3 regions of the Kitasatospora sp. NPDC001119 genome follow, and region 1 is predicted to be linked to each of the others. Evidence: riboswitches for the same ligand, from Rfam matches in the RefSeq annotation. Region 1 holds a riboswitch; each other region holds the start of a gene.
What was found. Region 1 has a riboswitch for cyclic di-AMP ahead of ACWDD9_RS38610 (M23 family metallopeptidase). Riboswitches for the same ligand answer to the same signal wherever they lie in the genome.

Region 1 (3,266 bases):
CCTGTACGTCCAACCCGCGCCCGAGGAGGACCCGTTCGCCTACGGCGACGCCGTCCGGCTGCTGGTCGACCACCAGCGGGCGGCCCGGCGGCTGAACGCCAAGCGCCAGGAGCGGCTGCACGCGGAGGCCGAGTGGCAGGGCGAGGTCGCGGCCGGGCTGCTGCGCCGCGCCGACCTGGTGACCTGGCCCCGGCTGTACGCGCTGCTGCTGCACGCGTACGGGGTGGACGTCACGGACCCGGCGGCGGTGCGGGACTGGCTGGCCGGCTTCGGGGAGCTCCCGGAGGAGGAGCGGCTGGCCGCGTACGAGGCGCTGGCACCGGCCGGCTGGCTGGACGAGCCGGACGAGCAGGGCTGGGGCCCGGGCCGGGTGCTGTCGGTCGGCATGGCCACGGACGGCGCTCGGCGGCTGCTGGAGCAGGGCCTGATGCGGCGCAGCTACCGCAACCTGGCGGAGCTGACCGCGCTGGGGCGGCCGATGCCGGAGGAACTGGCTGGGGACTTCGGGCGGTTCGAGGAGGCGGCGGTCGAGGCGGCGCTCGACCTGTTCGGCGGGTGGACGGTGCCGGGGCTGCCGCGGCTGCTGGTGACGGAGTTCCCGGAGCTGGCGCCGGAGCCGGGCCAGGAGGAGATCGAGGCGTACCTGGCGCAGCTGCCCGCCGAGGAGTGAGACGCCACGGCGAAGCCCCCGGTCCGGTGCTGGTGCTCCGGGCCGGGGGCTTCGCGCTGGGTCCGCCCGGGCGGGTGCCTCAGGGCGGGTGCGTCAGGGCTGGCGCCTCAGGGGTTGAGGCCGCGCTGCTGGAGCCAGGGCTCCGGGTCGACCGGGGCGCCGCCGCCGGGGCGGACCTCCATGTGCAGGTGCGGGCCGGTGACGTTGCCGGTCGCGCCGACCTTGCCGATCTGCTGGCCGGCGGCGACCTTGCCGGAGCCCTTGGTGATCGCGGAGAGGTGGCAGTACCAGATCTCGGTGCCGTCGGGCAGGGTCTCGACGATCCGGTAGCCGTACGAGCCGGCCCAGCCGGCCGAGGTGATGGTGCCCTGGCCGAGCGCGTGGACCGGGGTGCCGGTGTCGGCGGCGAAGTCCAGGCCGGTGTGCAGGTTGGCCCAGTAGCGGGCGCTCTGGCCGTAGTGGGCGGAGAGCCGGTAGTCCGTCACCGGGAGGGTGAGGGCGGCGGCCTTGGCCCGCTCGGCCTCCTCGGCGGCGCGCTTGGCCTCGGCCTCCTTGGCGGCGGCCTTGGCCTCCGCCTCCTGGGCGGCCTGGAGCCGGGCGGTCTCCTCGGCGGCGGTGCGCTGGCTGTCGGCCTGGTTCTGGATGCGGGCGGCGAGCGCGAGGCCGGGGTCGGCGGAGAGGGCGACCGCCGTCTCGTCCGGGGCCTCGATGGCGGGGGCGGCGGCCGGGGTCGCCGAGGTGAAGCCGGTGGCACCCAGGGTGGCGGCGACGGCGGTGACGCCGAGCAGCGGGGAGGTTCCGCGGGTCTGACGCGGCATCCGGTGGCGGTTGGTCTCGGCCTCCGCGGCGAAGTCCTCCGGGCCGAAGGCCTCGGGGCCGTCCGGGCCGGGGTGGTCGAGGAGCTGGGTACCGGCTGCGAAGCCGGCCGGGTGTGCCGGGGTGTGCGTCGACGCCACGGAGGCGCGCTCCTTTCCTTCCTTCGCGCCTACCGGGTTAGCTGACGGGTTCGGAGCAGGAAGGTCTCCTACGGCCGGGCCGGAGCCCCGCCGATTCACCCCAAGGAACGTGGTTCCCCGGCTCCCTGACCTGCCCGGAGGCCGGTCGGTGGGATTAGGCGACGGCGCACGGTGCCGTCTGGGTACGGCGTTGACAACCGCGCTGCGTTATCAAACGTTAATCCTAGGAGGCTCTGATTCCAAGCCATCCGTTCGGAACAGCCCCGCGGCAGGTGATCGGACGTCAACGAACGGTCCCTCATGCACGGCCCCATCTGAGTACGCCTACTCATGTGCGGCCCGGCCGGGCCGCAGCATCCTGACGCCATGAGCGCACCGATGCAGACCCGCACCACGGCCGCCTACTACCTCCAGGCCGTCCTGTCCTTCGCCCTGTCGGGCACCGCCCTCGCCGTGGGGATCATCTACCTGCCGGTCGGCGGGTGGACCCGGGCCTTCCTCGGACTCGGCCTCCTCTTCACGGTCAGCTCCGCATTCACTCTGGCGAAGGTGATCCGGGACCGGCAGGAGTCCAACGACATGGTCACCCGGGTGGACCAGGCCCGGCTGGAGAAGCTGCTCAGCGAGCACGACCCATTCAAGGTCGAAGGGGTCTGACCACCCCTCCCCCTCTTCTCCGACGCCTCCGACGCCTCCGACGCCCGACCGCTTGACGGCTAAGGCTATTAGCCTTAGCTTTATGGCTATCGGCAGCACCGCCGATGCCCCGCACCGGCGGCCCGAGGAGGACCCCATGAACGGCACCATCACCCCGAACACCCAGTACCTCACCGTCCCCGGCGGCCGGATCGCCTACGACGACACCCGGCAGGGCGACGGCACCCCGGTCGTCCTGCTCCCCGGCATGCTCGACAGCCGGGCCGCGTACCGGCACCTGCGCCCGCTGCTCGTCGCCGCCGGCCACCGGGTCGTCACCATGGACCTGCGGGGCTTCGGCGAATCCTCGATCACCTGGGACGACTACGGCCCGGCCGCCCTCGCCGACGACGTCCTCGCCCTGCTCGACCACCTCGGCATCGAGCGCGCCGTCCTCGCCGGGAACTCGTACACCGGGGCGACCGTCGTCAAGGCCGCCGGGGACGCCCCCGAGCGGGTCGCCGGGATCGTCCTGCTCAACGCCTTCGTCGAGAACCCGCCGCAGGGCGCCCTGATGCGCGGCGCCATGGGCCTGATGGGCGCCGCCCTCGTCCACTGGCCGGCCGCCTGGGGCTTCTACCTGCGCCGGATGGCCTTCCCCGGTGCCAGGCCCGCCGACTTCGACGCGTACGTGGACGGGCTGGTCGCCGCGCTGCGCACCCCGGGCCGGAAGACCGCCACCCGCGGGTACGTCCACGGCGACTCGGCGCCGGTCGGCTGGACGGCCGCGGTGCGGTGCCCGGCCCTGGTGGTCATGGGCAGCAAGGACCCCGACTTCCCGAAGCCGGAGCTGGTCGCCGACCGGCAGGCCGCCGCGCTCGGCGCGCGGAAGGCGATGATCGAGGGGTCCGGGCACTACCCGATGGCCGACAACCCGGCGGCCACCGCGGACGCCCTGCTGCCGTTCCTCGCCGAGCTCGGCTGAGCCCCGCCCGTCCGCTGCC
Region 2 (3,266 bases), on a different contig from region 1:
CGGCCACCATGCGGGGGTTGGGCGAAGAATGTCCGGATTGTAGGCAAAGCGCCCGGACCGGCGCCGGAGACGCACCGGGTCCGTACCGCGAGCACGCGAAACCCGTACGGCAGCCGACTGCAAGCCGGACGGGCCGATGTCCTACGATCTCCGGCATGAGCACCGCAGCCATTCCGGGCGCGCCACTGCCCGTCCGTACTCCAGGCTCCCGTGCGCGGGGGCGCCACCGTCGTCCCGAGCGCCCCGAGATCCCGGCCGGCGCCCCGGCCCTGGTGCTCGCCGTGCCCGCGACCGCCGGGCCCGAGTCCCGCTCGGTCGTCGAGGAGCTGCTCTCGATCGTCCGCACCGAGCAGAACGGCGTCCAGACGGCCGTCGGCTACCTCCCCGGTGACGGTGCGGCGGGCGCGAGCGGCGAGGACCGCACCGTGGCCGAGCTGCTGGCCCTGGCCGCCGAGGCCGGGCGGCCGATGCCCGTCCTGGTGCCGCTGGTGCCCGGCCCGCACACCTTCCTGACCGGGCTTCACGCGCTCGCCGCCGAGTACGGCGCGCCCGTCACCGACCCGCTGGGCCCGCACCCGCTGCTGGCCGAGGCCGTGCACGTCCGGCTCTCCGAGGCCGGGCTGGCCCGGGCCGACCGCGCCCGACTGTTCGCCATCGCGACCGCCGCGGACGGCGTGGTGCTGACCACCGTCGGCGGCGAGGACGCGGCCGCCGCGGCCGGCATCACCGGCGTGCTGCTGGCCGCCCGGCTGGCCGTGCCGGTCGTCGCCGCCGCGCTCGACGTGCCCGGCTCGGTGGCCGCGGCCGTCAACCACCTCAAGGACACCGGCTCGCAGCGCCCGGCGCTGGCCCCGCTGGTGATCGGCCCGGAGGCGGACTCCGAGCTGCTCGCCACCGCCGCCGAGGAGACCGGCTGCCCGTCGGCCGCGCCGCTGGGCGCCTACCCGTCGGTCGGCCAGCTGATCGCCTCCACCTACCTGGCCGCGCTGCCCACGCCGTCCCCGGAGGACCTGGCACGGGCCGAGGCGGAGGCGGCGGCCGCCGCCGAGGCCGAGGGGGTCGTGGAGGGCTCCCGTGGCGCCCACGCGGCCGCCGAGGGGCCTGGCGGACGATAAGGACACCGCGCGCGGGTTCGCGCGCACGGAAGGGCCCGGAACGCATCGCGTTCCGGGCCCTTCCGTGTACTTCCCCCACCCCGTCCGTCCCGTACGGGAGTCACCCGGCAATGAAGGGGAATGTCCGTTCTGGCGCTATTTGAAAGGAAATAGGGAGCGTGGATTCACATGCGCCGATCGCGACCGCTCCCCCACCCGCCGGAGTGCGCCACTCCGCGATTCGACGCACCGTCACGCCACTCCTGAGGCGGAGCCAGTTGTCGGCTTCCACAACAGCATTGCCTGAAAACGATCATTTACGATCATGGTGAGTGGCAATTTTGGCAGTTTCCACTAAACCGTGATGCACATCACAGTGGTTTGCAGTTTGAACTTAAGTCTGATTAACGTGCTCCCCGTTCGTGACCACACGAACCCGGTCATCCGCAACGCCGAGTCCTGCCGTCGGATGTCCTGGAAGCGCGAAAACGCACCACGGCAGGAGCGGGGGACCCACAGGTAAGTCGCCCCGGACCGCTCTCCGGAACGGTCCAGGGCTAGGGGTGAAGCCGTGCTCACCGCACGGCCGGGCAACTCCAGCCCGAATCCGACAGCTCACCTCGCAGGCGTGGGAGAGGACCACGTCTTCATGCTGCCCACCAACGGCACCCGTCTGTCCGGCCGTACCCGTCGCGTGATCGCCGCCCTCGGCGTCGCGGGCGTCGGCCTCACCGTCCCCTGCCTCACCACCGGCACCGCCTCGGCCGCCTCCGTCGCCACCTGGGACAAGGTCGCCCAGTGCGAGAGCGGCGGCAACTGGAGCATCAACACCGGCAACGGCTTCTACGGCGGCCTCCAGTTCACCTCCAGCACCTGGTCCGCCTTCGGCGGCACGGCCTACGCGGCCCGCGCCGACCTGGCCACCAAGGACCAGCAGATCGCCGTCGCCGAGAAGGTCCTCGCCTCGCAGGGCCCCGGCGCCTGGCCGGTCTGCTCGGTCCAGGCCGGGCTCACCAAGGGCGGCGCCGCGGCCGCCGTTGACACCTCGGCGGGTTCGACCGCCGCCAAGCCCGCCGCGCCCGCCCAGAGCGCCAAGCCGGCCGCTCCGGCCGCGAAGCCCAGCGCCGAGCCCGCGCAGCCCCAGACCCCCGCCGCGAAGCCCGCCGCGCCCGCCCAGGGCGACGCGCAGGCCTCCACCGACTCCGCCGCCTCCGGCAACCGGAGCGACTGGGTGCAGAAGCGCCAGCAGCAGGCCCAGGGCGGCGACTACACCGTCGTCGAGGGCGACTGGCTGTCCGCGATCGCCGACCAGCACAAGGTGCAGGGCGGCTGGCAGCGGCTGTACGACCTCAACCGCGGCACCCTGACCGAGGGTCCGGACACCATCTACCCGGGCCAGCAGCTGTCCTTCGGCGGCAACGGCCAGGCCCGGGCCGGCCAGTCCTCCGCCGGCACGTCCGGCTCGGACTTCACCTGGTTCGACCGCTCGCAGAAGTCCGGCCAGTCCGCGAACGGCGGTGCCGTGAACGCCCAGCCGACCGCGCAGCCCGAGGCCCCGGCCGCCAAGCCGTCCACCAAGCCGGCCGCGAAGCCCGCCACCAAGCCCGCTCCCCAGACGCAGACCCAGACCCAGACCCAGGCGCCGGCCGCGACCGGCAGCATGGCCGCCGCGGTCTCCTTCGCCCAGTCGAAGGTCGGTCAGGCGTACGTCTACGGCGGCACCGGCAACGGCGGCTGGGACTGCTCCGGCCTGACCCAGGCCGCGCTGCGCGCCGCGGGCGTCTCCGTCCCGCGCGTCGCCGCCGACCAGGCCGCCGCCAGCACCCACGTCTCGCTGGACAGCCTCCAGGCGGGCGACCTGCTGTTCTGGTCCAACAACGGCAAGGACTCCGGCGTCTACCACGTCGCGATCTACATCGGCAACGGCAAGTACGTCGAGGCCGCCAACCCGAGCTCGGGCGTCCGCGAGCAGAGCATCGCCAACTGGGCCCCGGACTTCGCCGGCCGGGTCTGAGGACGGCGCACGGTCCACGGCGCACGGCCGACGGACGGCCGGTAACAGCTGACGGGTAACAGATAACAGCTGACAGCTTTCAACATCTGTCAGCTGTTATCCGTCAGCTGTCGGCCGTCGTCCGAACGCTGACCGCCCACCACCCCCGGGGAGAGTCT
Region 3 (3,266 bases), on a different contig from region 1:
AGGCGCACCGCACCGGCCGGGTGGGCATCCCGGGGGAGCGGCAAGCGGACCTGATGACCCACCTGCTGAACATCGACCCGCCGGACCACACCCGGTTGCGCCGGCTGGTGTCGAAGGCGTTCACCCCGCGCCGGGTGGCCGAGTTCGAGCCGCGGGTGCAGCAGCTCACCGACCGGCTGATCGACGGCTTCGCGCAGCGCGGTTCGGCGGACCTGATCCACGAGTTCGCGTTCCCGCTCCCCATCTACGCGATCTGCGACATGCTCGGGGTGCCGGCCGAGGACCAGGACGACTTCCGCGACTGGGCCGGGATGATGATCCGCCACGGCGGGGGCCAACGCGGCGGCGTGGGGCGGGCGGTGAAGCGGATGCGGGCGTACCTGCTGGAGCTGATCCACCGCAAGCGGGCGGACCTCGGGGACGACCTGATCTCGGGCCTGATCCGGGCCGGCGACCACGGTGAGCACCTGACCGAGAACGAGGCCGCGGCGATGGCCTTCATCCTCCTGTTCGCGGGTTTCGAGACCACCGTGAACCTGATCGGCAACGGCACCTACGCGCTGCTGCGCAATCCGGAGCAGCGCCGGCTGCTGCAGGAGTCGGTGGTGCGCGGGGAGAGCGCGCTGCTGGAGACCGGGATCGAGGAACTCCTGCGCTACGACGGGCCGGTGGAGCTGGCGACCTGGCGGTTCGCGACCCGTCCGCTGACCATCGGCGGGGTGGACATCCCGGTCGGTGACCCGGTGCTGGTGGTGCTGGCCGCGGCGGACCGCGACCCGGCCCGGTTCGCGGCGGAGAACACCCTGGACCTGGCCCGGAAGGACAACCCCCATCTGGGCTTCGGGCACGGCATCCACTACTGCATCGGCGCTCCGCTGGCGCGCCTCGAAGGGCGTGCCGCGCTGGCCACGCTGCTTTCCCGGCTGCCCGATCTGCGGCTCGCGGAAAGCCCGGAGAATCTGCGCTGGCGGGGTGGTCTGATCATGCGTGGCCTGCGCGAACTCCCGGTGGAATTCAGCCCGGAGAGCCGTTCCCCGCACGCCCCTCCGCACCCCGTTCCGGATGCCTCTTCGACGCCTCCGACCTGCTGAGATCACGCTGACGGGAGGTCGCCGATCGCCCGCCGACGGGGGTGTGAACACCCATCAATCCGGACATAACGCCGCTGTTGGTAGGCGATCGGACACGGGCCGTAATTGTTGTGTGATATCGGTGATATGAGCTTGTGATTGGTCTGATGATCTGTCTACTCTCCCTGGAGTTCGCAGCTGCGGACCTCGTACGCGGAACGCCGAATCCTGCCCGCCGCGTCACGGGAAACCGACCAGAACCCTGGGCAGGGGCGGGGGAACCAGGTTTGTTGCCGTCTCCCCACGGCTTGGGGTGAAGCCGCCCGAGCGGAATCGTTTCCGCTTACGGCGGCCGGGCCACCTCCCGGTCCGAACCCGACAGCTCACCTCGCAGGCGTACGGAGAGGGACCTCTTCATGCTGTTCGTTGGAACTGGCCGTCACCGTCGTCGCACCCAGGCCGAGAAGGCCATCGCCGTCGCCGGTGTGGCCGGCGTCGGACTCGCGATGCCGCTCCTCACCGCCACCGGCGCCTCCGCCGCCCCGGCCTCCACCTGGGACTCCGTCGCCCAGTGCGAGAGCGGCGGCAACTGGAGCATCAACACCGGCAACGGCTTCTACGGCGGCCTCCAGTTCACGTCCAGCACCTGGAAGGCGTACGGCGGCACCGCCTACGCGGCGCAGGCCAACCAGGCCAGCAAGGCCCAGCAGATCTCGGTCGCCGAGAAGGTGCTGGCCTCGCAGGGTCCGGGCGCCTGGCCGGTCTGCTCCCAGAAGGCCGGTCTGACCAAGGGCGGTGCCCCGGCCTCGGTCGACACCTCCTCGGACGCCAAGCCGCAGTCCGCCCCCAAGCAGCAGGCCCCGAAGTCCGCCGCCAAGCCGGCCGAGAAGCCGGTCGCGCAGAAGCCCGCCGCCCAGAAGCCGGCCCAGAAGCCCGCCGCGCAGCCGGTCCAGCAGGTCGCCCCGCAGCCGCAGGCCCCGGGCTTCTCCGGCAAGGCCGGCTGGGACGCCGACGCCAAGGTGTACTGGTACCAGAACAACGGCGGCTGGTACTGGACCAGCCACCAGAGCGTCTACCAGCAGTACGCAGGCCAGGCCGCCGCCCAGCCGCAGTACGCCCCGCGCGCCGCGCAGCAGGCCCCGCAGGCCGCCGGCCACGACTACACCGTCCGTGCCGGTGACACCCTGTCGACCATCGCCGCCGCCCAGGGCGTGTCCGGCGGCTGGAGCGCGCTGTACGAGCAGAACCACTCCACCGTCGGCGGCGACCCGAACCTGATCATGCCCGGCCAGGTGCTGCACCTCGGCTGAGCCGCCCCGCCCGACGCCGGGACCGCCCGCGGCCGGCAGTACCCCGAGACCGGGGTGCCCGCCGGGGGCGCCCGCAGCCGCGCCGGAGCGCTCGACACCGACGCCGCTCCACCCCGCCGTCCGAAGGGGGCCGGTCCTACCGGTCCCCTTCGTCCGCATTCGCCCGCTCCGGTGGGACAAGCTGGGACAAGCAGGTGAACTACCGGTGGGTAGCAGGGCCACACGGTGAGACGGGACCGAGGCCGACGCGGCCACGGCAGCCCGGGCGGTTAGGCTCTGGTCGTAACGACTCCGCAATCGTCCTGCTGGCAGCACCACCGTCAGACCGGACCCTGCTCTCGCAAGGAGATGCCTCGTGCCGTCCATCGATGTCGTCGTAGCCCGTGAGATCCTCGACTCCCGCGGCAACCCCACGGTCGAGGTCGAGGTCGGCCTCGACGACGGCAGCACGGGTCGTGCCGCTGTCCCGTCGGGTGCCTCCACCGGTGCCTTCGAGGCGCTGGAGCTGCGCGACGGCGACAAGAACCGCTACTTCGGCAAGGGCGTCGAGAAGGCCGTCCTGGCCGTCATCGAGCAGATCGGCCCGGAGCTGGTCGGCTACGACGCCACCGAGCAGCGCCTGATCGACCAGGCCATGCTGGACCTGGACGCCACCCCGGACAAGTCCTCGCTCGGCGCCAACGCCATCCTGGGCGTCTCGCTGGCCGTCGCGCACGCCGCCTCCGAGGCCAGCGACCTGCCGCTGTTCCGCTACCTGGGCGGCCCGAACGCGCACGTCCTGCCGGTCCCGATGATGAACATCCTCAACGGCGGGTCGCACGCGGACTCCAACGTCGACATCCAGGAGTTCATGATCGCCCCGATCGGCGCGGAGTCCTTCTCCGAG

Region 2: linked by a shared signal. The riboswitch ahead of ACWDD9_RS00085 (transglycosylase family protein) and the one ahead of ACWDD9_RS38610 (M23 family metallopeptidase) in region 1 are both predicted to bind cyclic di-AMP.
Region 3: linked by a shared signal. The riboswitch ahead of ACWDD9_RS42745 (transglycosylase family protein) and the one ahead of ACWDD9_RS38610 (M23 family metallopeptidase) in region 1 are both predicted to bind cyclic di-AMP.

Annotation. Positions count from the first base shown of each region.
Region 1 covers NZ_JBSFKI010000050.1:30,862-34,127, reverse strand. The annotation lists gene ACWDD9_RS38615 (hypothetical protein) at 1-670, shown strand, start outside; gene ACWDD9_RS38610 (M23 family metallopeptidase) at 778-1,626, opposite strand; cyclic di-AMP (ydaO/yuaA leader) riboswitch at 1,639-1,797, opposite strand; gene ACWDD9_RS38605 (YiaA/YiaB family inner membrane protein) at 1,993-2,283, shown strand; gene ACWDD9_RS38600 (alpha/beta fold hydrolase) at 2,366-3,247, shown strand.
Region 2 covers NZ_JBSFKI010000001.1:14,804-18,069, forward strand. The annotation lists gene ACWDD9_RS00080 (hypothetical protein) at 156-1,115, shown strand; cyclic di-AMP (ydaO/yuaA leader) riboswitch at 1,566-1,736, shown strand; gene ACWDD9_RS00085 (transglycosylase family protein) at 1,723-3,108, shown strand.
Region 3 covers NZ_JBSFKI010000075.1:14,388-17,653, forward strand. The annotation lists gene ACWDD9_RS42740 (cytochrome P450 family protein) at 1-1,091, shown strand, start outside; cyclic di-AMP (ydaO/yuaA leader) riboswitch at 1,313-1,481, shown strand; gene ACWDD9_RS42745 (transglycosylase family protein) at 1,487-2,380, shown strand; gene eno (phosphopyruvate hydratase) at 2,736-3,266, shown strand, end outside.